DNA from 4 places in the Streptomyces sp. CLV115 genome. Region 4 is predicted to be linked to each of the others. Evidence: riboswitches for the same ligand, from Rfam matches in the RefSeq annotation. Region 4 holds a riboswitch; each other region holds the start of a gene.
What was found. A riboswitch is a leader RNA that binds a small molecule or an ion and turns the genes downstream of it on or off. The one in region 4 is predicted to bind cobalamin.
Positions count from the first base shown of each region.

Region 1: it holds a riboswitch for cobalamin, as region 4 does, so the genes downstream of both, AADR41_RS09700 (ABC transporter substrate-binding protein) here and metE (5-methyltetrahydropteroyltriglutamate--homocysteine S-methyltransferase) in region 4, are expected to answer to the same signal.
Region 2: it holds a riboswitch for cobalamin, as region 4 does, so the genes downstream of both, AADR41_RS11360 (prenyltransferase/squalene oxidase repeat-containing protein) here and metE (5-methyltetrahydropteroyltriglutamate--homocysteine S-methyltransferase) in region 4, are expected to answer to the same signal.
Region 3: it holds a riboswitch for cobalamin, as region 4 does, so the genes downstream of both, AADR41_RS19400 (ABC transporter substrate-binding protein) here and metE (5-methyltetrahydropteroyltriglutamate--homocysteine S-methyltransferase) in region 4, are expected to answer to the same signal.

Region 1 covers NZ_JBCEWQ010000018.1:18,416-24,164, reverse strand. The annotation lists gene AADR41_RS09710 (TetR-like C-terminal domain-containing protein) at 1-134, opposite strand, end outside; gene gndA (NADP-dependent phosphogluconate dehydrogenase) at 306-1,745, shown strand; cobalamin riboswitch at 1,862-2,014, shown strand; gene AADR41_RS09700 (ABC transporter substrate-binding protein) at 2,053-3,033, shown strand; gene AADR41_RS09695 (FecCD family ABC transporter permease) at 3,069-4,085, shown strand; gene AADR41_RS09690 (ABC transporter ATP-binding protein) at 4,082-4,870, shown strand; gene AADR41_RS09685 ((2Fe-2S)-binding protein) at 4,867-5,628, shown strand; gene AADR41_RS09680 (hypothetical protein) at 5,720-5,749, opposite strand, start outside.
Region 2 covers NZ_JBCEWQ010000022.1:66,935-72,683, reverse strand. The annotation lists gene AADR41_RS11370 (energy-coupling factor transporter transmembrane component T) at 1-227, opposite strand, end outside; gene AADR41_RS11365 (SCO2322 family protein) at 224-922, opposite strand; gene AADR41_RS11360 (prenyltransferase/squalene oxidase repeat-containing protein) at 919-2,193, opposite strand; cobalamin riboswitch at 2,304-2,444, opposite strand; gene AADR41_RS11355 (MBL fold metallo-hydrolase) at 2,598-3,638, opposite strand; gene AADR41_RS11350 (NUDIX domain-containing protein) at 3,768-4,238, opposite strand; gene AADR41_RS11345 (helix-turn-helix domain-containing protein) at 4,243-4,983, opposite strand; gene AADR41_RS11340 (hypothetical protein) at 5,334-5,474, shown strand; gene AADR41_RS11335 (aldehyde dehydrogenase) at 5,528-5,749, shown strand, end outside.
Region 3 covers NZ_JBCEWQ010000052.1:19,937-25,685, forward strand. The annotation lists gene AADR41_RS19390 (ABC transporter ATP-binding protein) at 1-246, opposite strand, end outside; gene AADR41_RS19395 (FecCD family ABC transporter permease) at 243-1,334, opposite strand; gene AADR41_RS19400 (ABC transporter substrate-binding protein) at 1,331-2,398, opposite strand; cobalamin riboswitch at 2,435-2,622, opposite strand; gene AADR41_RS19405 (beta-ketoacyl-[acyl-carrier-protein] synthase family protein) at 2,717-3,940, opposite strand; gene AADR41_RS19410 (acyl carrier protein) at 3,937-4,215, opposite strand; gene AADR41_RS19415 (acyl-CoA dehydrogenase family protein) at 4,475-5,749, opposite strand, start outside.
Region 4 covers NZ_JBCEWQ010000029.1:11,566-17,314, forward strand. The annotation lists gene AADR41_RS13380 (glycoside hydrolase family 16 protein) at 1-745, opposite strand, end outside; gene metE (5-methyltetrahydropteroyltriglutamate--homocysteine S-methyltransferase) at 1,012-3,348, opposite strand; cobalamin riboswitch at 3,511-3,727, opposite strand; gene AADR41_RS13390 (histidine phosphatase family protein) at 3,875-4,474, opposite strand; gene AADR41_RS13395 (CbtB domain-containing protein) at 4,737-4,952, shown strand; gene AADR41_RS13400 (CbtA family protein) at 4,980-5,749, shown strand, end outside.

The DNA of each region.
Region 1 (5,749 bases), on a different contig from region 4:
GAGTACAGGCTGGCGTCCTTGACCCCGAAGCCGCGGGCCAGCGCGGAGATGGTGACCTTGTCGAAGCCGATGGAGTCGGCCAGATCGGCCGCCGCCGCCACCACGCGTTCGGTCGTGAGACCCGCGCGAACCATTCGCCACCTCCGTCGAAACCCACCTAGAGGTCCTAGGCGGTTTCCTAATATACACAGGTGACTCCATCCGGGCGATGCCGAACAGGCCGTTGCCGCACCCCGTGCCCATACTGAAGATCCCGGCACTGCCGAAGATCCGGGCATCCCCGAAACAGATTGCAGAGCACACAGATGAGCGGCACTGCACAGATCGGCGTCACAGGTCTCGCGGTCATGGGCCGCAACCTCGCACGCAACTTCGCCCGCAACGGATTCACGGTCGCGGTGCACAACCGGACGGCCGCGAAGACGGACGCGCTGATCGAGGAGTTCGGCGACGAGGGCTCCTTCGTACCCGCGCACACCCCGCAGGAGTTCGTCGCGGCGCTGGAGCGTCCGCGCAGGCTCGTCATCATGGTCAAGGCGGGCGACCCGACCGATGCGGTGATCCAGGAGTTCGCCCCGCTCCTGGAAGAGGGCGATGTCGTCATCGACGGCGGCAACGCCCACTTCGAGGACACCCGCCGACGGGAGAGGCAACTGCGAGAGCAGGGCATCCACTTCGTCGGCACCGGCATCTCGGGCGGCGAAGAGGGCGCGCTCGACGGACCGAGCATCATGCCGGGCGGCAGCAAGGAGTCCTACGACTCGCTCGGACCGATGCTGGAGAAGATCTCCGCGAAGGCCAAGGACGGCGCCCCGTGCGTCACGCACATCGGTCCTGACGGCGCCGGACACTTCGTGAAGATGACGCACAACGGCATCGAGTACGCGGACATGCAGCTCATCGGCGAGGCCTACCAGCTGCTTCGCGACGTGGCCGGATACTCTCCCGCCAAGATCGCGGACATCTTCCGGGTCTGGAACACCGGGCGCCTGGACTCGTACCTCATCGAGATCACAGCAGAAGTGCTCTCCCATGTCGACGCGGCGACCGGAAAGCCCTTCGTGGATGTCGTGCTCGACCAGGCGGAGCAGAAGGGCACCGGCCGTTGGACCGTGCAGGTCGCCCTCGACCTGGGCGTTCCGGTCTCCGGCATCGCCGAGGCCGTCTTCGCCCGCTCCGTCTCCGGCCACGCCGCCCTCCGTGATGCCTCACGCCACCTCGCCGGACCGACCGCCCGCAAGCTCGGTGAGAACGAGGCGGCGGCATTCGCCGACCGGGTCGAGCAGGCACTGTATGCCTCGAAGATCGTCGCCTACACCCAGGGCTTCCACGAGATCGCGGCCGGCAGCGGGCAATACGACTGGGACATCGATCTCGGCAGGGTCGCCTCGATCTGGCGCGGCGGATGCATCATCCGGGCCGCGTTCCTCGACAGGATCACCAGCGCCTACGAGGCCCAGCCCCGGATGGCGAGCCTCCTCTCCGACAAGAGCTTCGCCGAAGAGATCGCCGCCGCACAGGACGACTGGCGCACCGTGATCGCCACCGCCGCCGCCCAGGGCGTCCCCACCCCCGCCTTCGCCGCCGCCCTCGCCTACTACGACTCCCTGCGCGCCGGACGCCTCCCCGCCGCCCTCACGCAGGGCCAGCGCGACTACTTCGGCGCACACACCTACCACCGCGTCGACCGCGACGGCACCTTCCACACCCTCTGGGGCGGTGACAGAACCGAGGTCGAGAGCTGACCGGTGCCCACCGAGCCGCTGACGGGGCGGGCGACCCTCCCGGTCCGGGCGAAACCTGTCCGCAGTGCCGGCCGTCCTCGCGGACGTCGGCGTCCGGAGCCGGCAACCCAAGGGGCATGACCTGCGGAATACGCGGTCTGACAGAATGGCCTGCGAAATCTCGGGCGACGCGCGTCAGGAAACCGGTGTGAATCCGGTACGGTCCCGCCACTGTGACCGGGCTGCACACAGCCCGGAAGCCAGATACTGGCCGCGCCGCCTTCTCGTACAACCAGGGGACGAGGACATCCCCCGGAAAGGCTCGGCCATGCCCCCGATACGCCGTGTACCCCTCGCGCTCATACCCCTGCTCCTGCTGCCGCTCACCGGCTGCGGCACCGGCGGCGAGAGCAGGGCAGAGGCCGCACCGGCCGCCGAAGGTTTCCCCTACACCGTCACCAATTGCGGTACGAAGACGACCTTCGACGCCCCGCCGAAGCGGGTCGTCACCATGAACCAGCACGTCACCGAGATCATGCTGGCCCTCGGGCTCCAGGACCGGCTGGCCGGGACCGCCTACCTGGACGACAGCATCCTGCCGGAGTACCGGTCCGCGTACGACAGGACCAAGGTGCTCGCGAAGGAGTACCCCTCCAAGGAGGTACTGCTCGGCGCCAACCCCGACTTCGTCTACGGCGGGTACGCCAGCGCCTTCGACAAGGCCAAGGGCCAGGACCGGGCGGGGCTCCAGAAGGACGGCATCAACACCCGGCTGAATATCGAGAACTGCACCGAGGGCAAGGTCGGCGTCGATCAGCTCGCCACCGAGATCACCCAGGTGGCCAGGGTCTTCGGCGTTCCGGAGCGCGGCAGGAGCCTGATCGCCGAGGAACGACGGAAGATCACGACGGTCGGAACGGAGCTCAAGGGCTCCGCACATCCCTCGGTGTTCGTGTACGACTCCGGCGACAGCTCCGCGTTCACTGCGGGCGGCAAGGGCGTCGGCAACGAGATCGTCCGGCTCGCCGGGGGCCGGAACGTCTTCGCGGACCTCGACGCCACCTTCGGCGACGTGTCCTGGGAGCAGGTCATCAAGCGCAGGCCCGAAGTGGTCGTGATCTACGACTACGGCGGCACCACGGTCGAGGCCAAGAAGAAGCGGCTGCTGAACGACCCGGCACTCGCGGACGTGCCGGCGATCAAGAACAAGAAGTTCGCGGTACTCCCGCTGTCCTCGGCCGTGCTCGGTGTCCGGGTCGCCGACGCCGTACAGGACCTGGCCGGGCAACTGCACCCCGGCACACTGTGAGCGCGGGGCCCGCCCGCCCCGGCCCCGAGTCCGTCCTGCGCTCGACCCCCGTCGTGATCGGCGCCCTCGTGGTGCTGCTGCTCGCGACGGTGGTGGCCGGTCTGGCGCTCGGCCCGGTACGGATTCCGCCGGGAGAGGTGTTGCGTACGGTCCTGGGCGGTGAACGCTCCGGCGCGTTCCCCACGATCGTGTGGGAGGTACGGCTGCCCAGGGTGCTGCTCGGGGCCGTCGTCGGCGCCGGGCTGGCCCTGTCGGGCGCGGTGCTCCAGGCGCTGGTGCGCAATCCGCTGGCCGATCCGTTCCTGCTGGGCGCCTCGTCCGGGGCGTCGGCGGGCGCCGCCATGGTGATCGTGCTGGGGGTCGGCGCCGGGATGGCCACCGACGTGGCGCTGCCCGTCGCGGCGTTCGCCGGGTCCATGGCCGCACTGGTCGCCGTCTACGCGATGGCCCGGCGCGGCGGCACCATGACGACGGGCCGGCTGATTCTGGCCGGGGTGGCGATCCAGTACGTGCTGTCCGCGTTCACCAGCCTGATCCTGGTGCTGTCCTCGCGGGCCGAGCATGTGCGGGCGATCCTGTTCTGGACCCTGGGCGGCCTGGGCGGCGCCCGCTGGGACCAACTGGCGCTGCCCGCAGTGGTGTTGGCTGTCGGTGCCGTGCTCCTGATCAGCCTGGCCCGTCCGCTGGATCTGCTGCTGACCGGGGAGGAAGGGGCCCGCAGCCTCGGCCTGGACCCCGGACGATTCCGGGGCGGGGTCTTCGTGCTGGTGTCACTGATCATCGGCGTGCTGGTCGCCTACAGCGGGGCGATCGGCTTCGTCGGCCTGATGGTTCCGCACGCCGCCCGGCTGATCGTCGGCGCGTCCCACCGCAGGCTGCTGCCGGTGACGGCGCTGGGCGGGGCGGTCTTCCTGCTGCTGGCCGATCTGCTGGCGCGGACCGTGGCAGCCCCCGAAGAGATTCCCGCCGGGGTGGTCACCGCCCTGGTGGGCGGCCCGTTCTTCCTCTGGCTGCTGCGCCGCTCCAGCCGTACCGAAGGGATCACCGGATGAGCCCGGCACCGCCCCCGACGGCGCTCGCCGCCGACGGGATCAGCTACGAGGTGGCCGGCCGTACCCTGCTCGACGCGGTCACCCTGGACGCCGCCCCCGGCGAGACGGTCGGCCTGGTCGGGCCGAACGGCAGCGGCAAGACCACCTTCCTGCGCTGTGTGTACGGTGCCCTGCGCCCCGCGGCGGGCCGGGTCCTGCTGGACGGAACGGACGCCGCGGCGCTCAGTACGAAGGAACGGGCCCGCCGCGTCGCCGTCGTTCCGCAGGACAGCCCCGGCACCTTCGGCCTGACCGTACGCCAGATCGTGGCGATGGGCCGAAGCCCGCACAAACGGTTCTGGGAGCAGGACGACGCCGAGGACGCCCGCCGCATCGACCGGGCGCTCCAGCGTGTCGGCGCGGCGCCCCTGGCCGGCCGCCGGTTCGAGGAGCTGTCCGGCGGGGAACGGCAACGGGCCCTGATCGCCCGCGCCCTGGTCCAGGAACCGGGGCTGCTGGCGCTCGACGAACCCACCAACCATCTGGACGTCCGCTACCAGCTGGAGATACTCGGCCTGGTGAGGACCCTGGGCACCACCAATCTGCTGGTGCTGCACGACCTCAATCTGGCTGCCTCCTACTGCGACCGGCTGTTCGTCCTCAGCGCCGGACGACTGGTGGCGTCCGGTTCCCCGCACGCGGTACTGACGGAAGAACTGCTGGCCGAGGTCTACGGGATACCGTCCCGGATCGGCGTCCACCCGGTCACCGGCTCCCCCAACGTCGTCTACCTCCCGCTGTCATGAGCGACGACGCCTCCCCCGTCTGGACGCCCTTGCCGCACGGACCACGCTGGCAGGTCACCGAGGGCGAACCGCCCGCGAGCGAGGCAGGGCAGTGGCTGGCAGCCGGCCGACTGGCCGATCCGGCGAGCGAGGAGCTGTCGACGCTGCTGGAGCTCGAACGCACGAGCAGCGGCCACCGCAGCGGCCATGCGACCGCCCTGACCCTGATGGCGGTGTACGCGGGCCGGGTCACTGCCGCCGCCGTGCTCCACTGGGCGCTGCACGACGAGGTCCCGGACATGCGGTCGGACAATGTCCTGGTACGCCCCGCCACGCACGGCATCGGCGGAGTCCGGGTGCGCAGGGCCCGGCTGCTGGTGCCCCGGGCCGGGGAGGACTCCGTACGGCTGCTGCACCGCACCCTGCTCGACGGGCATCTGCTGCCCATCGCCGACGCGTTGCGTCGTCGCACCCGCGCCGGGGCCAGGCAGTTGAGCGGAGGGATCGCCCACGGCTGCGCCACGGCACTGTGCGCGTTGGGCGACCAGGTGGATCTGCTGGCCGCCCGCTGGCGGCAGTTCGCGGACACCGCACCCGGCGGACTCGCGGCACTGGGCGAGGTCGCACGGGTCCGGCGGACACCGGGCGGACCGGAGCGGCTGGTCTATCTGCGCAACACCTGCTGTCTTTACTACACGAGCGCGGAGGAGGTGCGTTGTGCGAGCTGTTGTCTGACAAGCCGCGAGGAGCGGCTGCGCGCGTACGCGAGTCCGAAGTGACGCCGGACACGGGGGGCGACACAACGGAGTGGATACGGGCAACTGACACTCCCTCGCTTCGGACTCAGGGGTGAGGGCCCTCGACGGGCCCTCACCCCTGAGAATCAGGCCCCCGGCGCAG
Region 2 (5,749 bases), on a different contig from region 4:
TACGAACGGGCCCACGGCGCGTCCGTACGGCGCGCGGCCACGACGTAACCGGCCACCCCCACCAGCAGCCCGAGCAGCAGCGGATTGGTGGTCCGGGACGCGGCGGTGGCCAGGCCGAGCGCCCACAGCCACCAGGCCCCGGCGGGCACGGCGTTGCTCCGGGTCGCCTCGGGAGCGCGCAGCGGACGACGCCGTGCCGGGACGGCGGAGCGGGTCCGGGCGGTCATCCGCGGCGGCGGCGGGCCTGCACGACCGCGGCGATGCCGAGGAGGAGCACGGCGCCGACCCCGACGAGCACCCCGGCGGACGGGCCGCCGGAACCGCCCGAGGTGCCGGAGGCCGCGGATCCGGCCGGTGACGCGGCGGCGGACGCGGCGGCGGACGCGTCGGGCGTGCCATTGCCGCTGCCGCTGCCGGAGACCTGTTCGCCGCAGCCCGAACCCGGGTAGCCGGAGATGGCGCAGAGCATCGCGTCACTGTTGTAGCGCAGCGGCTTCGCCACCGAGGCGAGCGCCTCCGCGGCGCTCGCGTCCGGTGCGACCCGCGCGCACGCGGTGCGCGGCGCGGGCGGCTTCTCACCCGCCGGGGCGTCCGCCGCCGTGCCCGGGTCGATGACGAGCGCGATCCGCTTGGTGCCGTCCTCGGCCGGGGTGTCCGCGCAGATCTTCGTGAACTCCGCGGCGCGGCGCGGCTTCGCCGAGTCCTGGGAGTCCTCGCTGACCGAGAACCGGAAGCCCTGCACCGCCCCGTCGTCCGGCCGGACGAGCGACGGGCCCTGGGTGGCATACGTCCAGCCGGAGCCGGAGCCCTCCCAGAACGACCAGTACCGGTACCCGGCCGCCTGGGCCGGTCCCGCGCCGAGCACGGCCAGGACGGCGCCCAGGACCACCAGCAGCGCGGTGGCCCGCCCCGCGCGCCTCACGGCTGCCTGTTCTTCCGGCGACCGCTGATCAGGAAGAACGCGATGGCCGCGAGGACGAGGGCGATGCCGACGTACCACCACACGCCCCCGATCACGTCGTCGCCGCTGTGGACCTGGTCCTTCTCCGTGGCCTCGTACCCGGTGTCGGCGGACGGGTCGGGCGTCACGACGGAGGCGGGTTCGGGGCCGGCCGCGTTGAGCCGGGCGACCAGGTCGACGCCGCCGAAGTCCCGGGCGTCGTTGCCGGTCGCGTGGGCGGCCAGGACCAGCTGGGCGTAGGCGGCGGGGCCGTTCTGGCCGGCCCAGTCCGCGGAGTTCTTCTTCAGCCAGTCGACGGCTCCGGCCGCCTTGTCCTGGTGGCCGGCCGCGGAGAGCGCGACGACCGCGTCGGCGGTGTTGCCGAAGTCGGGCTGCGGGGTGGTGTCGGTGGCACCGGGCATCGGCGCCAGGTTCAGGTGGCCGCTGCCGGCGAGGGCGCCGGTGAGGTAGTGGGCGCCGTTCTGGGCGGCCTGCTCGGGCGTGAGCCCGGAACCGGACCGGCAGGTGGGCGCCTTGCCCGCGGCGTTGTTCCCGACCGCCAGAGCCTTGCCCATCGTGCCGAGGACGGCGGCCGCGGTGGCGTCCGCGTTCGCGGCGAGCCCGCCCTTCTTGTCGGGCTGGTAGGCGAAGGCGCCGCCGTCCTTGCCGCCGCACGGGAGGGCGAGGGCGAGCAGCGGGTCGTAGGGGGTCTTGCCATCGGGGGTCGTGATGTCCGCGAGGCGCTGCCCCTGACGGGCGAGGGCGCCGATCACCAGAGAGGTGGAGTTGGCGTCACTGGGCGCACCCGCGGTGTAGCCCCAGCCGCCGTCCTCGTTCTGTACGGACTTCAGCCAGCGCACCGAGTCGTTCACGGTCTCGCGGTGCCCGCCGACCTCGACCAGCGCCTGGGCGGCCGCCGCGGTGGCATTGGTGTCCCGCACCGTCTTGGCGTCGCACGGCTGGGCGGCGTCGGGCCGGTACGCGGCGTAGGAGCCGTCGGCGCACTGCTGGCCGATCAGCCAGTCCACCGACTTCGCGGCCGGGGTGACCCCTTCGAGCCGCTGCGCGAGGAAGGCCAGGGACTGCCGCCACACCCCGTCGTAGGTGGGGTCCTTCGTGCCGTACAGCCCGGACGGCAGCGCGACGGACGGCGAGGGCGAGGGGGACGGCGCTGCCACCGCGACCGGCGCAGCGGCCGCGCAGAGCACGGCGGCGGTGGCGGCGAGCGTTGCTGCGCTGCGACGTACGGTCATGGCGGGCGGGGCCTCTCCTGCGGGGTGAACCGGGCACAGGCACGCTCAGGCACCAGGCTCCGACCCCGTGTACCTCGACGGTGCCGACCACCGGGGGATCCGGTGGTCCGAGCCGGTCACGACCGCGGACAGGGCATTCCGACTCACCGCCTGCGAAGACGGTTCACGGCTGCGTGGTCAGTGCCGGATTCGCACCGGCTTCCCCCTGAACGGGCATGATGACGACCCGCACACTCTACCGGGCGGCACCACCCGGACTCCGGGCCGGGAGGAGCGCCCCGTACGTGTCACTGCTCACGTACGCGCCCTGCCCGCGCAAGCGCGCCCCTGCCCACGTAAGCGAAACCACACGCACCCCACTCACACCACTCACACCACGCACACCGCCCCACCGCTCACACCGCTCACACCGCGAGGTAGGCCACCGGCTCGCTCCCCGGCACCGCCTCCGCACGCCCCAGCTTCACCAGCCGCCGCAGATGCGCCTCCGCCTCCGAGACGGCGATGTTCCGGGAGCCGTGCGGGATCTGCTCCCAGGGCCGGTTCCACTCCATCCGCTCGGCCAGCTCCCACGGCGTCAGCGGCTCCGCCAGCAGCCCGAGCAGCCCCGTCAGCCGCTCCTCGTGATGCCCGAGCAGTTCCTGCACGCGCCCCGCCGCATCGGTGAAGGCGTACTGATGGGCGGGCAGCACCTCGGCGGCCCCGAGCCTGCCGATCCGCTCCAGCGAGTCGAGGTAGTCACCGAGGGGATCGGTGGCCGTCGCGTCGTCCGGGTCCTCGTACAGCCCGATGTGCGGACTGATCCCCGGCAGCAGATGGTCCCCCGAGAAGAGCCGTCCCCGCCCCGGCAGATTGCCCGGGTGCTCCTCCTCCAGGTGCAGGCACACATGCCCGGGCGTGTGCCCCGGTGTCCAGATCGCCCGCAGCCTGCGCCCCGCCAGGTCCAGCAGCTCGCCCGGCACGATCTCCCGGTCCGGGAGCGCGGCCCGCAGCCCCGGCAGGGTGCGTGTCCGGCTCCGGCCGGCCGCGGCGGCCCGCAACGGCGCGAGGTGCTCCTCGGGTGCTCCGACCGCGGTGAGTTTGGCCGCGAGATAGGTCAGCCACCTGCCGGGTTCGGACTCCCGGGTACGGCGCACGATCGCGGTGTCCGCCGCATGCATGGCGATCCAGGCCCCGGAGGCCTCGCGCACCTGCCCGGAGAGCCCGTGGTGGTCGGGGTGGTGGTGGGTGATGACCACACCGTGGATGTCGGCCATCTCCGTGCCGACGGCGGTGAGTCCGGCGCCGAGCGTGTCCCAGGCCTCGGGATCGTCCCACCCGGTGTCGATCAGCACCGGGCCCCGATCGGTGTCCAGGACGTGTACGAGGGTGTGGCCGAGCGGATTGTCCGGGATGGGCACCTTGATGCTGTGCACGCCCCCGCCGTGGTCGGTCACCTGCGTCATGAGGTCCCCATCTCTCTGGACGGCGTACGGGTTCGCGGCTCCGATGCGTCGCCCCACTGTAACGAGAACTTGTTCCAGTAGTAGCCCTGGTCGACCATCTGGTTCGGGCGTACCTGCCGAGCCGGGCGATCACCCCAGGTGCGGCGTCGCTCGGTTCGCCCGGAAGTGGTCGATCCTCAGCCGCTGGGTGTGGTGCATGGGCAGCGCGTCCAGTTCGTCCGGGGTGACGAATCGGAGGTCCGTCGACTCGCCGGAGATGCCCAGTTCGCCGCCGATGATGCGTGCCGTGAACACCACAGCGAACTGGCGGCGAACCTCACCGTCGCTGTACGCGATGACATGCTTCGGGTCCGTGTATGTGCCGACGAGCCCGGTGATCTCGACATTGAGCCCGGTTTCCTCCCTGACCTCCCGGACGGCGGTGCCGGGCAGTGAGTCGGTCAGGTCCATGCCCCCGCCCGGCAGGGCCCAGAGTCCGTTGTCCCGCCGTCGCTGCATCAGGATCCGTCCCGCCTCGTCCGTCACCACGGCGGAAGCGGCCACGACCAGGCTGTTGGGCTTCGGCGCGTTCGGGTCGTCGTAGAACTCGGTCCGTGCCATGGGTTCACCTTTCCACGGGTGTGGCCGTGTCCCACGTGGCGCTGAAACTGTCCGCGTACACGTCGAACATGCCGCCCCCGCGATTGCGCCGCAGGTGCCACACGGGTGCCCGGTAGGCGTTGACGCCCCAGGCGTGCGTGTTGACCAGCATCTGGTCGTCGGCCCGGTACAGGCTGTTGTAGAGAGTCGTCCCGTGCGTGCGCAGTTCGATGCCGGGTATGTCGGTCAACTGCCGGTAGTGCATGAGCGCCAAGCGGCAGCGGGACTCGATACCGTGGCCGAACTTCTCCTCCTTTCCGCGCTGTTGGACATTGGGGCTGTCCGCTTCACCGATGGCGATGCGGACGGCGCAGCCTTCGGTCGCGCGCTTGCGCAGCAGGTCATTGAGTCCGGGATACGCCTCGTGGAGGAACACGGCTGCGTAGACCAGTACGTCGATCTGTCGGCGTGCCGCGGCGAAGAGGTCCACAAACATGGAAACGGGAAGGTCTGCCCGCTGTTCGTAGAGTGCCAGGAGCTCGGAACTCACGCCACGCGCGGCGCGTGCCTGGCGGAGTGCCGGCCACAGCGCGTGTACGTCTTCCTTCAAGGTCTCGGCGGCCTTCAGTGCTGTTGCCCGCCGGGGGACGCGCCCGAGGTTGACCCATCTTTCAACGCTCTTGGGGTCGACACCCGTCGCTTCGGCCAGGCCTGCGTGAGTCCACCCCCCGGCTGTCATGGTGGCTCGCAAGCGCTCGTTGGGCATGCAGGTGGCTCCCTCGGGGGTTCGCTGACATTGCAGGGACGTTCTACCTCCTGTGGGACGTCCCGAAGTGGGAAATGTGCGAGGTTCCTACGTCCCGGTGACAGGCGCGACGATCGCCCGACCAAATGGCGTGCGAGGAGAGTGTTCATGTCTGATTCGACCCATCACCGACCGTCCGTCGACCATTCCCCGTGGTTCGGCACCGACCCGGTGCCGGAGCCCGGGTGTGATGTGTGCGGGGCCTTGGCCGGGGAACGGCGTCGGGCACGGTCCGAAAGTGACCTGTCGAGGGTCAGCGCCGTGAACGTGGAGATCCGGCGCCACCCGCACGCGAAGCGGCGGGGGCGTTCATGACCTCGGCGGGAGAGCGCCTGATCTCTTCGCGCCACGGCCTGTGTGCGGGGCACCACCCGATCCGGTACGGCCCGGTGATCCCGGCGGGCGCTGTCGCGGTCGTGGACTACTGGAACTGGAACTGGTATCAGTTCTGACACAGAGTCAGATATTGGGGCGGGTACGCACCGGTTCGCGGGAGGCAGCAGCCATGACCGAGCTTGTCGAACACGGAAAACTGTTCATCGGCGGGGAGTTGGTCGATCCGCTGGGCCGGGAAGTGATCGAGGTCGTCTCGCCCCACACCGAGCAGGTCATCGGCCGGGTGCCGCACGCCTCCCGGGCGGATGTGGACGCGGCCGTCGCCGCCGGGCGACGGGCGTTCGACGAGGGGCCCTGGCCCCGGATGAGCCTGGACGAGCGGATCGCGGTG
Region 3 (5,749 bases), on a different contig from region 4:
CCGGGCGACGGTGCGGCGGCCGATCTCGGTGAGCCGCAGTCCGTCGAGGGTGACCACACCGGTCTCCGGGGCCAGGACTCCCGCCAGCACCCGCAGCAGGGTCGACTTCCCGGATCCGTTCGGTCCGATCAGCCCCACGGTGGCGCCGGGCCGCGGCGCGAGGTCGATCCCGTCGAGGACGAGGCGGCCGCCCGCCGTCCGGCTGACCCGTTCGGCGCGCAGTCCCGCGCCGGCCGCGTCCGTCATGCGGTCCTCCGGGTGCGGTACAGGACCAGGACGAACGCGGGCACCCCGATCAGTGCGGTGACCACGCCCACGGGCACCTCCTGCGGATCGAGCACGGTCCTGGCGAGCGTGTCGACCCAGACCAGGAACACCGCCCCGGCCAGCGCCGTCACCGGCAGCAGCCGCCGGTGGCCGGAACCGGCGAGGGCACGGGCGGCGTGCGGCAGCACCAGACCGACGAAGCCGATGGCACCGGCCGAGCTGACCAGTGCGGCGGTCAGCAGCGCGGTCGTGCACAGCAGCACGATCCTGGCACGCGCGACATCGACGCCGAGTGTGGCGGCGGCGTCCTGGCCGAACGCGAAGGCGTCGAGCGTACGGGCGTGGCCCAGGCAGATCAGCAGGGTCACGGCGAGCACGGCGGCGCAGACCCACACATCGGTCCAGCCGACCCCGCTGAGCGAGCCGAGCAGCCAGAACAGCACCCCGCGGGTCTGCTCCGCGTCGGCGGCGGTCATCACGACGAAGGAGGTGAGCGCGGAGAACAGCTGCATGGCCGCGACACCGGAGAGCACCACCCGGTCCGTCGTGCCGCCCAGGGTGTGGCTGAGCAGCAGCACCAGGGCGAACGAGCACAGCGCCCCGATGAACGCGCCGGTCGAGATCGACAACGCTCCCCCGCCGACACCGAGGACGACGACCACCACCGCGCCGGTGGACGCGCCGGAGGAGACTCCGAGGACGAACGGGTCGGCGAGCGGGTTGCGGAGGAGGGACTGCATGACGGTGCCGCAGACCGCGAGCCCGGCGCCGCACACCGCGGCGAGCAGCGTGCGTGGCATGCGCAGGTTCCAGATGATGCCGTCCCGGATCGGGGAGAGCCGCGACCGGCCTCCGCCGAGGTGGGCGGCCACCGCGGACCAGACGTCGCCCACCGAGATGCGGGCGGGGCCGATGGTGACGGCGACCGCGACGGAGCCGACGAGCAGCGCGAGGCCGCAGGCCCACAGGACCCCGCCGCGCAGCCGTCGTACGCCCTTCGTGACGCCCACCGGTGCGACGGCGGCCGGTGGCGCGGTCACCGTCGTGCCGCGTTCGGTCGGCGTCACCGCGCGAGCCCGAACCTGCGCAGTCCGGCGGCGACGCGTTCGACGCCCTCGACCGTCCGGACGGACGGGTTCATGGCCTGGCCGCTCAGCAGGACGTACCGCTTGTGCCTGACGGCGTCCATGTTCTTCGTGGCGGGGTTGGACTCCAGGAACTCGATCTTCTTCGCGGCGCTCTCGGCGGTCTGGGCCCTGCGGGTCAGGTCGCCGATGACCAGGACGTCGGGGTTGCGGTCTGCGACGGTCTCCCAGCTGATCTGGGGCCATTCCTCGTGGGTGTCGTCGAAGACGTTCTTCGCGCCGAGTTCTTCGGTGATGATTCCGGGGGCTCCGCAGCAGCCCGCCAGGTACGGGGCCTTGGAGTCGGAGAACCAGTACAGGAGGGTGGTGCCGGAGGCGTCGATGTCCTCGGTCGCCTTCTGCACCCGTTCGCGCAGCGCGGCCACGAGCGAGTCGCCGCGCTCCGGTACGCCGAACACCTTGGCCAGGTCGCGCACTTCGCCGTAGACGCTGTCCATGGTGAGCGGCGCGGTGCGGGCTCCGTCGCCGCCGCCGCTGTTGTCCTTGCCGGCGCAGTCGGCGGGCGATACGTAGGTGGGGACGCCGAGCGATTCGAACTGTTCGCGGGGTGCGACGCCGCCCTTGGCGAGTGTCGATTCGAACGAGGCGCTGACGAAGTCCGGTTCGCGGTCGAGGACCTTCTCCGAGGAGGGCCGGTTGTCCGCGATCCTGGGCACCTCGTCGTTGGCCTTCTCCAGGCCCTTCATCACCGGGTCGGTCCAGGTCGCGGTGGCGGCCATCCGGTCGGCGAGGCCGAGGGAGAGCAGGATCTCCGTGGATCCCTGGTCCACCGAGACGGCACGGCGCGGCGCTGCATCGACGGTGACGGTGCGGCCGCAGTTCTTCAGCGTCACCGGATATCCGTCCGCGCGGCCCGGCTTCGCGGTGGTGCCACCGGCTCCGCCTCCGCAGGCGGTCAGCAGGACCAGTCCCGCGGAGAGCAGGGCGACGGTGCGGACGGGGCTGGCTATGGACGGCACGGAGTCCCTCTGCGTCTCTGGGCTCATGCGCGGAGCCCGTTGTACGGAGTCCCGCGGCCCGGTGCCGGGTCGCGGATGCCAGCAGGTCTTCGGACTCGGGTTCGTCCGGACGGGGCGCCTTCCCGGGCACCCGAGGGTGGTCCCAGTGGCTGTGGCCCCGCCCGTCCCCCTCACCGCTGCGCGTCAGTTCCGGATTCGCACCGGATTCCCTGACTCCTGGGTGGAGTTTGACTGGCCCCGGCAAGCTATCACGTGCCTCTGTGCAGCTCACGGGCGGTGTGGGGCCGGTGGTACGCCGGGCTGTTGTCCCGTCGCACCACCTGCCTGCTGCCTGCGGAACGGCTCTCAGGGACGCTGAAGAGCGAGTACGGCGTTGTGGCCGCCGAATCCGAAGGAATGGCTGACGGCGCGCCTGATGGGCCGCCGCAGAGGTTGCTCGGTGACACAGTCGATGTCGAACTCGGGCGCCGGGGCGTCCAGGTTGGCGATCGGTGGTACGACTCCGCGCTGGAGCGTGAGGACGGTGAGTCCGGCCTCGATCGCTCCGGCCGCTCCCATGCAGTGCCCCAGTACGCCCTTGGGCGCGGTGACGGGTGGCCGGTGCGGGTAGACCCGGGCGATCAGGGCGGCCTCGGTGGCGTCGTTGACCGGGGTCGCCGTGCCGTGCGCGTTGACGTGCTCGACGTCCTCGGCCGCCCAGCCCGCGTCGCGCAGCGCGGCCTCCACCGCCGCCTGGGCGACCACGCCCGACGGATGCGGGCTGATGGGGTGGTGGGCGTCGGTGGTGGCTCCGGTGCCGGCGAGCAGCGCCCGTGGGGCCGCGTCCCGGGCCCGGGCGTCGTCCGTCCGTTCCAGCACCATGACGGCCGCGCCCTCGCCCATGACCAGGCCGGCCCGGTCGGCCGCGAAGGGCCGGCACAGTCCGGCCGGGTCGCCGTCGCGCCGGGCCCCGGCCCCGGACCTGGCGAACGCGGCCATGGCGGCCGGGTAGACGATCGACTCGGTGGCTCCGGCGATCGCGATGTCGCACTGCCCGGTGACCAGCAGGTCGCGGGCGACGGACAGCGCGGTGGCGCCGGACGAGCAGGCGGTGCACGGTGCCAGGCTGGGGCCGGTGGCCCGCAGCTGGATCGCGATCTCGGCGGCGGGCATGTTCGGGATGGTGAGCAGGATGCCCGACGGTGAGGTGGCCCCGGCGCCGAGCCGGTCGAGCACGACGGCCTGCTCGGTCAGCGAGGCGGAGCCGCCGCTGCTGGTGCCGACGACCACCGCGACCCTGCTGCCGTCCCACCCGGCCGGGTCGAGTCCGGCGTCGGTGACCGCCTCGCGGGCGGCGAGGACGGCGAGTTTCACGTACTTCCCCATGCGGAAGGACGCCCGGCCGCCGATCGCGGCGTCCAGATCGATGCCGTCGACCATGCAGGCGAAGTCGATCGCGCATCCGTCGAGCCCGGCGACGGTGCGGGCCGGTGACAGGCCCGCGCACACGCCCCGCCAGGTGGATTCGGTGTCGTTGCCGACCGGGGTGATCATGCCCAGTCCGGTGACGGCGACGGCCGGCCTGTTCATCGGGCGTTGCTCATCGCTGCCCCGCCGCCCACCCGCGCCCCGCCGCCGGCCGCCGTGTCCATGAACCGGCTGATGTCGGCCAGCGTGGCGTTTTTGGGGAGTTGGTCGAAGTCCCGGTCGCCGCCGGTCGTGTCCCTGATGAGGACGGCGAACTCGGCGACGGCGAGGGAGTCCATCTCCAGGCTGTCCATCGTGGAGCCCGGGTGAATCTCTGCGGCGGGAACTTTGAAGGTGTGTGTCAGAACCTCGGTGATCTTGGGGTGAATCGCACTCATCAGCTTTCTCTCCATTATTCGGTCCGGCTGTCGGGCCGGCGGTGACACCGTCCCGACGCCGAATCAACTGGGTGGAGTGCCTCCAGTTACGCCTTGTGCCGAACCGATTCGGCAGCGCCCTCCTCGCGATCCCCGCACCACCGGGCCAGGACGGACGCCGTACCCCAGAAGGCCAGCAGGACAACACGCACACCGAGGGCCCCGGCGGTCTCCCTGAACCGACGGCCCCGGACAACTGTTCCTTTTCTCGTCATGGCCGTCACCGCTCGTCCCGAACCGTGTCCCGACCCCCGCCGGTCTGCCAGAAAGCCCCCGGATCGTCGTACGCGGCCACGTAGTCGGCGCCTGCGATCGGCCAGTCCGCGAGCAGTTCCGGCGGCAGCGCGAAGGAGTCGACCAGGGCGGGCAGATGGGCGGCGACGGTGGCGATCAGCTGCTCCACCCTGCCCGGCAGGCCGTTGACCTGGTCGGCGCTCAGCAGGCCCGCCGCCAGCAGGTCACCGCTGTTGCGGGCGATCCGGTCGAGCGCGAAGAGCCGTTCGAGCTCGCCGAGCCGGTCGCGGGCGGGCCCTTCCGGGAGCACGGCCACCGCCTCCGCGTACGCCTCGGCCGCCTGCCGCTGGGCGTGGGCCTCGACGCCGCGCAGGGCGGGCCCGGCCGCCGCGTTCCACCGCCCCAGCGGATCACCGTGCGGTGCGAGGCCCATCCGCTCCCGGGCCCGTTCGAACCAGATCCGCTCCAGCTCCGCGAGCAGCCCGCCGAGAAAGCCCGGGTCGTCGAGATCGCCGGGGCCGCCGCCGGACGAGGCCCCGGCGGCGGGTGCGGCGGCGAAGAGCATCTCCGCGGCCGCCTTGGCGTGGATGGCCAGATTGTCTCCCTCGGCGGTGATGGCGCCTTCCACCCCGGTGACGAGTTCGCTCATGCCGTTGTGTTCCAGGAGCGCCTGGGCGCCGCAGCGTTCACGGCATTCGACGATCACGGACCGGGCCTGCCAGGTGATCCACCCCTTGGCGACGGCGACCAGCCGCTCGGCCTCCTCCCGTCGCTCGCCCCGCTCCCAGCGGTCCAGGGCCCTGCGGTGCAGCAGGCTCATCGCGAAGACGGTGGCCATGGCCGCGGCGAGCGGGCCGTGGTGGCTGCGGTGGGCCATCACCGGCACCCGGTGCGAGCCGCGGGGGCCCGAGATGTACCGGTGACCGCCGTAGCGGACGGCGACCGCGAGCGTCGCGCGCGCACAGCCGACCGCGCAGGCCGTCATCGAGATCTTCCCGGAGGTGACGCGCCCGATCGACGCGAGGAAGCGCCGCCTGCGGTTGTCGACGGCACTGCTGAACTCCCCGTCGGCACCGACCCGTCCGTGGTCCCCGTCGAGCAGCGCGGCGCGTCCCACGAAGACCCGGTCGAATGAGGTCAGGCAGTGGTCCACCGGGCTGCCCGTACGGGTGGGGAGCATGCGGATGCGCACTCCGGGCAGCGGCTGTCGCTCGTCGGTGAGCGGCACGAGGAAGAGGAAGACCCCGTGGTCGGCGCCGTC
Region 4 (5,749 bases):
GGATCAGGAAGAAGGGCTTGTCGAACACCCAGCTGTTGCCGCCCAGGTCGGCGGGCGTACGGCGCTGGTAGACGTTTCCGTCCACGGACCAGGTCACCGAGCCGGGAGCCCAGTCGACGGCGAAGGTGTGGAAGTCGTCGGCGAACGCCTGGCCGCCCGGCAGGGTGTACGCGGCGCCGATGCCGCCCGCGCCGGAGTAGCCCGGACCGTGCAACGTGCCGTGGACCGTGGACGGTTCGAAGCCGACATTCTCCATGATGTCGATCTCGCCCGAGTTCGGCCAGCCGACCTGACCGATGTCGTCGCCCAGCATCCAGAAGGCCGGCCACATGCCCTGGCCGCGCGGCACCTTCATCCTCGCCTCGACGTGACCGAACGTCTGGGTGAACTTGCCGGAGGTGTTCAGCCGGGCCGAGGTGTACTCGCAAGTCCCGTACCAGCACTGGTAGTTGTTCGGGTTCTCGCGGCGCGCGGTGATGACCAGATGGCCCTGGCCGTCGAGTGCCGCGTTGTTGTTCCCGGCCGTGTAGTACTGCCGTTCATGGTTGTTGACGTTGTCGCCGGTCTCGATCTGCCACTTGGCCCCGTCCACGGCGGCGCCCGCCGGGCCGTCGAAGTCGTCGGTGAAGGTGGCCGCGGTGGTGCGGGGTCCGGGGGCGGGCGCCCCGGAGGCGAGCGCGGACGAGGCGGAGACGAGAGCGAGCGCGGAGAGCGCGGCCGCCAGCAGACGGCGGGGAGAGGTCATGGGGGTCCTTCCCGTGCGGAGTGGAGCGAGCTCATGTCATGGCTATGACAAATGCCCGTTGTGGGGGAGCAGGGAGAGGTCTTGGTTCTTCATGCGATTTAAGAAGTGAACCAAGGGGCTGTCAATACCTTGGTACGGACCACACTTCTTGCATTCGATCGCCGCCGGACCGCTCGGGCTCGGGGCCTCATGACACGGCGCGCCGCGGCCCGGGACGGGCACCCGAACGGGCACCCGCCCCGGGCCGCGGAACCGTCGGAGGACCCTCAGCGGACCGTCCGGCCGGCGCCGCCGGGCAGAGTGGCCCGCACCTCGGCGGCCGCCGAAACGAGGTGTTGCAGCGAGGCGCACACCTCCGGCCAGCCCCGGGTCTTCAGACCGCAGTCGGGATTGACCCACAGCCGCTCGGCGGGAATCGCTTCCAGGCCCTTGCGCAGCAGGGCGGCCACCTCCCCGCCGCTCGGCACCCGGGGGGAGTGGATGTCGTACACGCCGGGGCCGACCTCCCTCGGGTAGCCCGTGGCCGCCAGCTCGTCGGCCACCCGCATGTGCGAGCGGGCCGCCTCCAGGCTGATCACATCCGCGTCCAGGTCGTCGATCGCCCGGACGATGTCGCCGAACTCCGCGTAGCACATGTGCGTATGGATCTGGGTGTCCGGGCGTACGCCGCAGGTGGCCAGCCGGAACGACTCGGTCGCCCAGGCCAGGTACCCGGCTCGGTCGGCGGCCCGCAGGGGCAGCGACTCGCGCAGCGCGGGCTCGTCCACCTGGATCACCGAACTGCCCGCCGACTCCAGGTCGTTCACCTCGTCCCGCAGTGCGAGGGCGATCTGGCGCGCGGTCTCGCCGAGCGGCTGGTCGTCACGGACGAAGGACCAGGCGAGCATGGTGACGGGGCCGGTGAGCATGCCCTTGACCGGCCGGCCGGTGAGCGACTGCGCGTACGTCGTCCAGCGGACCGTCATCGGCTCCGGGCGCGCGATGTCCCCGGCCAGGATCGGCGGCCGCACATACCGGGTGCCGTACGACTGGACCCAGCCGTGCCGGGTGGCGAGGCAGCCGGTGAGCCGTTCGGCGAAGTACTGCACCATGTCGTTGCGTTCCGGCTCCCCGTGCACCAGCACATCGATGCCCGCAGCCTCCTGGAACGCGATCACTTCCTGGATCTCGGCCTCGATGCGCTTGTCGTACGCGGCCGCGTCGATGTGCCCCGCCGTCAGGTCGGCTCGTGCGGTGCGCAGTTGAGAGGTCTGCGGGAACGAGCCGATCGTGGTCGTCGGCAGCAGCGGTAGCCGGAGCCGGGCGCGCTGGGCCACCGCCCTTTGCGGATAGGGCAGTTCACGGTGCGAGTCGGCCTCCGTGACGGCCGAGGCGCGGGCCCGTACCGCCGGATCGTGGGTGATCGCGGAGCCCGCCCGGGAGGCCAGGTCGGCGCGGTTGGCGACGAGTTCGGCGGCGATCGATGCGGTGCCCCGGGCAAGCCCCCTGGCGAGCGTGGCGATCTCGGCCGACTTCTGCCGGGCGAAGGCCAGCCAGCGCCCCACCTGCGGGTCGATGTCGCGCTCGGCGGCCAGGTCGAGAGGCACGTGCAGCAGCGAGCAGGAGGCCGCCACATCGACCCGGCCGGCCAGACCGAGCAGGGTGCCTAGGGTGGCCAGGGACTGCTGGAGGTCGTTGATCCACACGTTGCGGCCGTCGACGACCCCGGCGACCAGCCGCCTGCCCGGCAGACCCCCGACCCCGGCGAGATCCCGCAGATTGGCGGCGGCCGGACCGGTGAAGTCCATGGCGAGGCCCTCGACCGGAGACTTCGCCAGTACGGCGAGTGCGTCACCGAGCCGGTCGAAGTACGAGGCGACCAGAAGCCGCGGCCGGTCGGCAAGCGCACCGAGATCGCGGTAGGCACGTGCGACGGCGTTCAGCTCCGCGGGGGAACGGTCCTGCACCAGCGCGGGCTCGTCGAGCTGAACCCACTGGGCACCGGCCGCACGCAGATCGGCCAGCACCTCGGCGTACACCGGCAGCAGCCGGTCGAGCAGGGTCAGCGGTTCGAAGTCGGCGGCGACACCGGGAGCGGGCTTGGCCAGCAGCAGATAGGTCACCGGACCCACCAGCACCGGCCTGGCGTCGTGCCCGAGCGCCAGCGCCTCCCCGAACTCCCGGACCTGCTTGGTGGAGTCGGCGGCGAAGACGGTGTCGGGGCCGAGCTCCGGCACCAGATAGTGGTAATTCGTGTCGAACCACTTGGTCATTTCGAGCGGCGCCACGTCCTGTGTCCCGCGCGCCATCGCGAAATAGCCGTCCAGCGCGTCGGCCGCGACGGCCGCACGGTGCCGGACGGGCACGGCACCGACCATCACGCTGGTGTCCAGCACATGGTCGTAGTACGAGAAGTCACCGGTCGGGACCTCGTGGATGCCGTCCTCGGCAAGCCGTCGCCAGTTGGCGCGGCGCAGTTCTTCGGCGGTCTCCCGGAGGGCGGCTGCGGTGACGCGGCCCTTCCAGTAGCCCTCGACGGCCTTCTTCAGTTCCCGGTCGCCCCCTTGGCGGGGGTAGCCGTACACGGTGGCCCGGGCTGCCGCGACTGCGGACTCGGTGGTCACGTGACTCTCCTTCGCGAGCGTGTCCTGGTACGACCCCGGGACGGATCGCAGACGCGAAGGGATGACGGACCGGGCGGATCCGCGGCGCCGTGCCGACGCGCGTGACCTGCTCGATATGTACGCCGACCCGCCCACGAGGTCACCGGGATCACCGTGCGCGTCCGACGCGCACGGGCAGTGGCAGGTCTTCGGACTCGTGGGCGCGTCCCGCGTACGAGACACCTACTGGCCGTCGCTTCCCGGACCCGTCGGGTCCAGTGCTCGATGACGGCGGTCGTTCCCACTCACCGCTGCGGGGCAGTCCCGGATTCCCACCGGGTTCCCTCTTGCGACGCGCCTGCCTGGCGGACAGGGCGAACCAGCTGCACCCACCACCATAGGGGGTAGCTCCGGATCCCGGACAGCGCATTCGGATCGGCGGGATCGGCGGGATCGGCGGGGCCGACCGGATCGCAGGCCGGATCGGATCGGCCGCCCGGATCGGATCGGCCGCCCGGATCGGATCGGTCGGATCGGATCGGTCGGATCAGACGGCGGGGCCGGTCGCGGGGGACAGTTGCTGCCCGCACCGCAGGTTCCACCGACCGGAACGGCCGCTGAGCGCGGTCAGCGTCAGCGGGGCGACGTCCAGCCGCCAGAACGCCTCCACCGGCAGCGCGAGTGCCCCGACGATCACCGCCCGCACCACCGCCGGCTCGACGATTGCCAGCACGCGGCTGCCCCCGCCGCCCTCGGCGGATTCCAGCGCGTCCAGCCAGCGTCCGGCCCGGGCGCAGAGTTCGAGCAGGGACTCGCCACCGTGCGGAGCCGCCGAAGGATCGGTCAGCCAGGACGACACCGCCTCCGGCTCGGCCGCGCTCACCGCCGCCAGCCGCCGACCGCTCCACCGGCCCATGTCCCAGCCCTGCACGGTGGGTTCGGGTCCGGCCCGCAGCCCCAGCGCGTCGGCGGTCCCGGCACATCGTTCGGACGGCCCGCGCAGATACCGGTCGGCGTCCGGCACCGCTGCCGCGACCGCCTCCGCCCGGCGGACCCCGGCCGCGTCCAGCGGTGCGTCACCGTCGAAACGGGCCTCGCGCAGCGCGGCGTTGAGCGCCGGTGAGATCAACATCACCTGTACTGCCATGACCCGGTCAACTCCCTGAACTCTGGCCCCTCGGGTGTGCCCACCCTGGCATCCGGGCGGTCGGGCCCCGTCACCGGCACCATGGCGGCACCTGTCCCCAAGCGGTATGGTCACGGCGAACATGACGTAGGTGTGACGGAAGTCCGGTGAGAATCCGGCACGGTCGCGCCACTGTGAACCCGTACCTGTGCGGGAAGTCAGACCCAGCACCCACGTCTCAGGCACCACGATCGGGACGCGTGTTCCCTCAGGAGGTTCTGCCATGGCACAGACTGCTGCCCCCGCCACCGCCGTACCGGCGATCACCCCCATCTCCCTGAAGGCCATCGCCCCCTGGGCGGTCTTCTTCGGCATCCTCATGCTCGTACTGCTGTACTTCGTCGGCGCCGAGCAGGGCGCCACCGCGGTCATCTCCGGCGAAGGTGTCCACGAGTGGGTCCACGACGGCCGCCACCTCCTCGGTTTCCCCTGCCACTGACGTACCGTCCGATCCTGGGGAAACCACATGAACTCCATATCTGTCAGAGCCCTGCTCGTCCGCGGCATGCTGGCCGGCCTCGCCGCGGGCGCACTCGCTCTGCTGGTCGCCTACTTCCTCGGTGAGTCGCGTGTGGACGCGGCCATCGCCCTGGAGGAGGCGCACAGCCACCACCACGACGGCGGCGAGGAACTGGTCAGCCGCACCATGCAGTCCACCGCCGGCCTCGCCACCGGTGTACTGGTCTTCGGTGTCGCCATCGGCGGCATCGCCGCGCTCGTCTTCTGCTACGCCCTCGGCCGGATCGGCAGGTTCGGTCCGCGGGCCACGGCCGCGCTGATCGCGGGCGCGGCACTGCTGACGGTGTACGTCGTCCCGTTCCTGAAGTACCCGGCCAACCCGCCGGCCGTCGGCAACCCCGACACCATCGGCCCGCGCACCGCGCTGTTCTTCCTGATGGTCGCCCTCAGCGTGCTGCTGGCCGTCGCCGCCGTCATCCTCGGCAAACGGCTGGCTCCCCGGCTGGGCAACTGGAACGCGACGATCACGGCATCCGCCGCGTACGTCCTGGTGATCGGGTTCGCCTACGCGTTCCTGCCCTCGTACAACGAAGTCGGCAAGGACTTCCCGGCCTCCCTGCTCTGGGAGTTCCGACTGAGCACCCTCGCCGTGCAGACCACCCTCTGGGTGGCCTTCGGGCTCCTCTTCGGCCAGCTGACGGACCGGCTGCTCGCACCGAGGACCGGAGCCGTGACCACCGGAGGCAGCGGCGCGAACCGCCCCGCCACCGCGGCCGG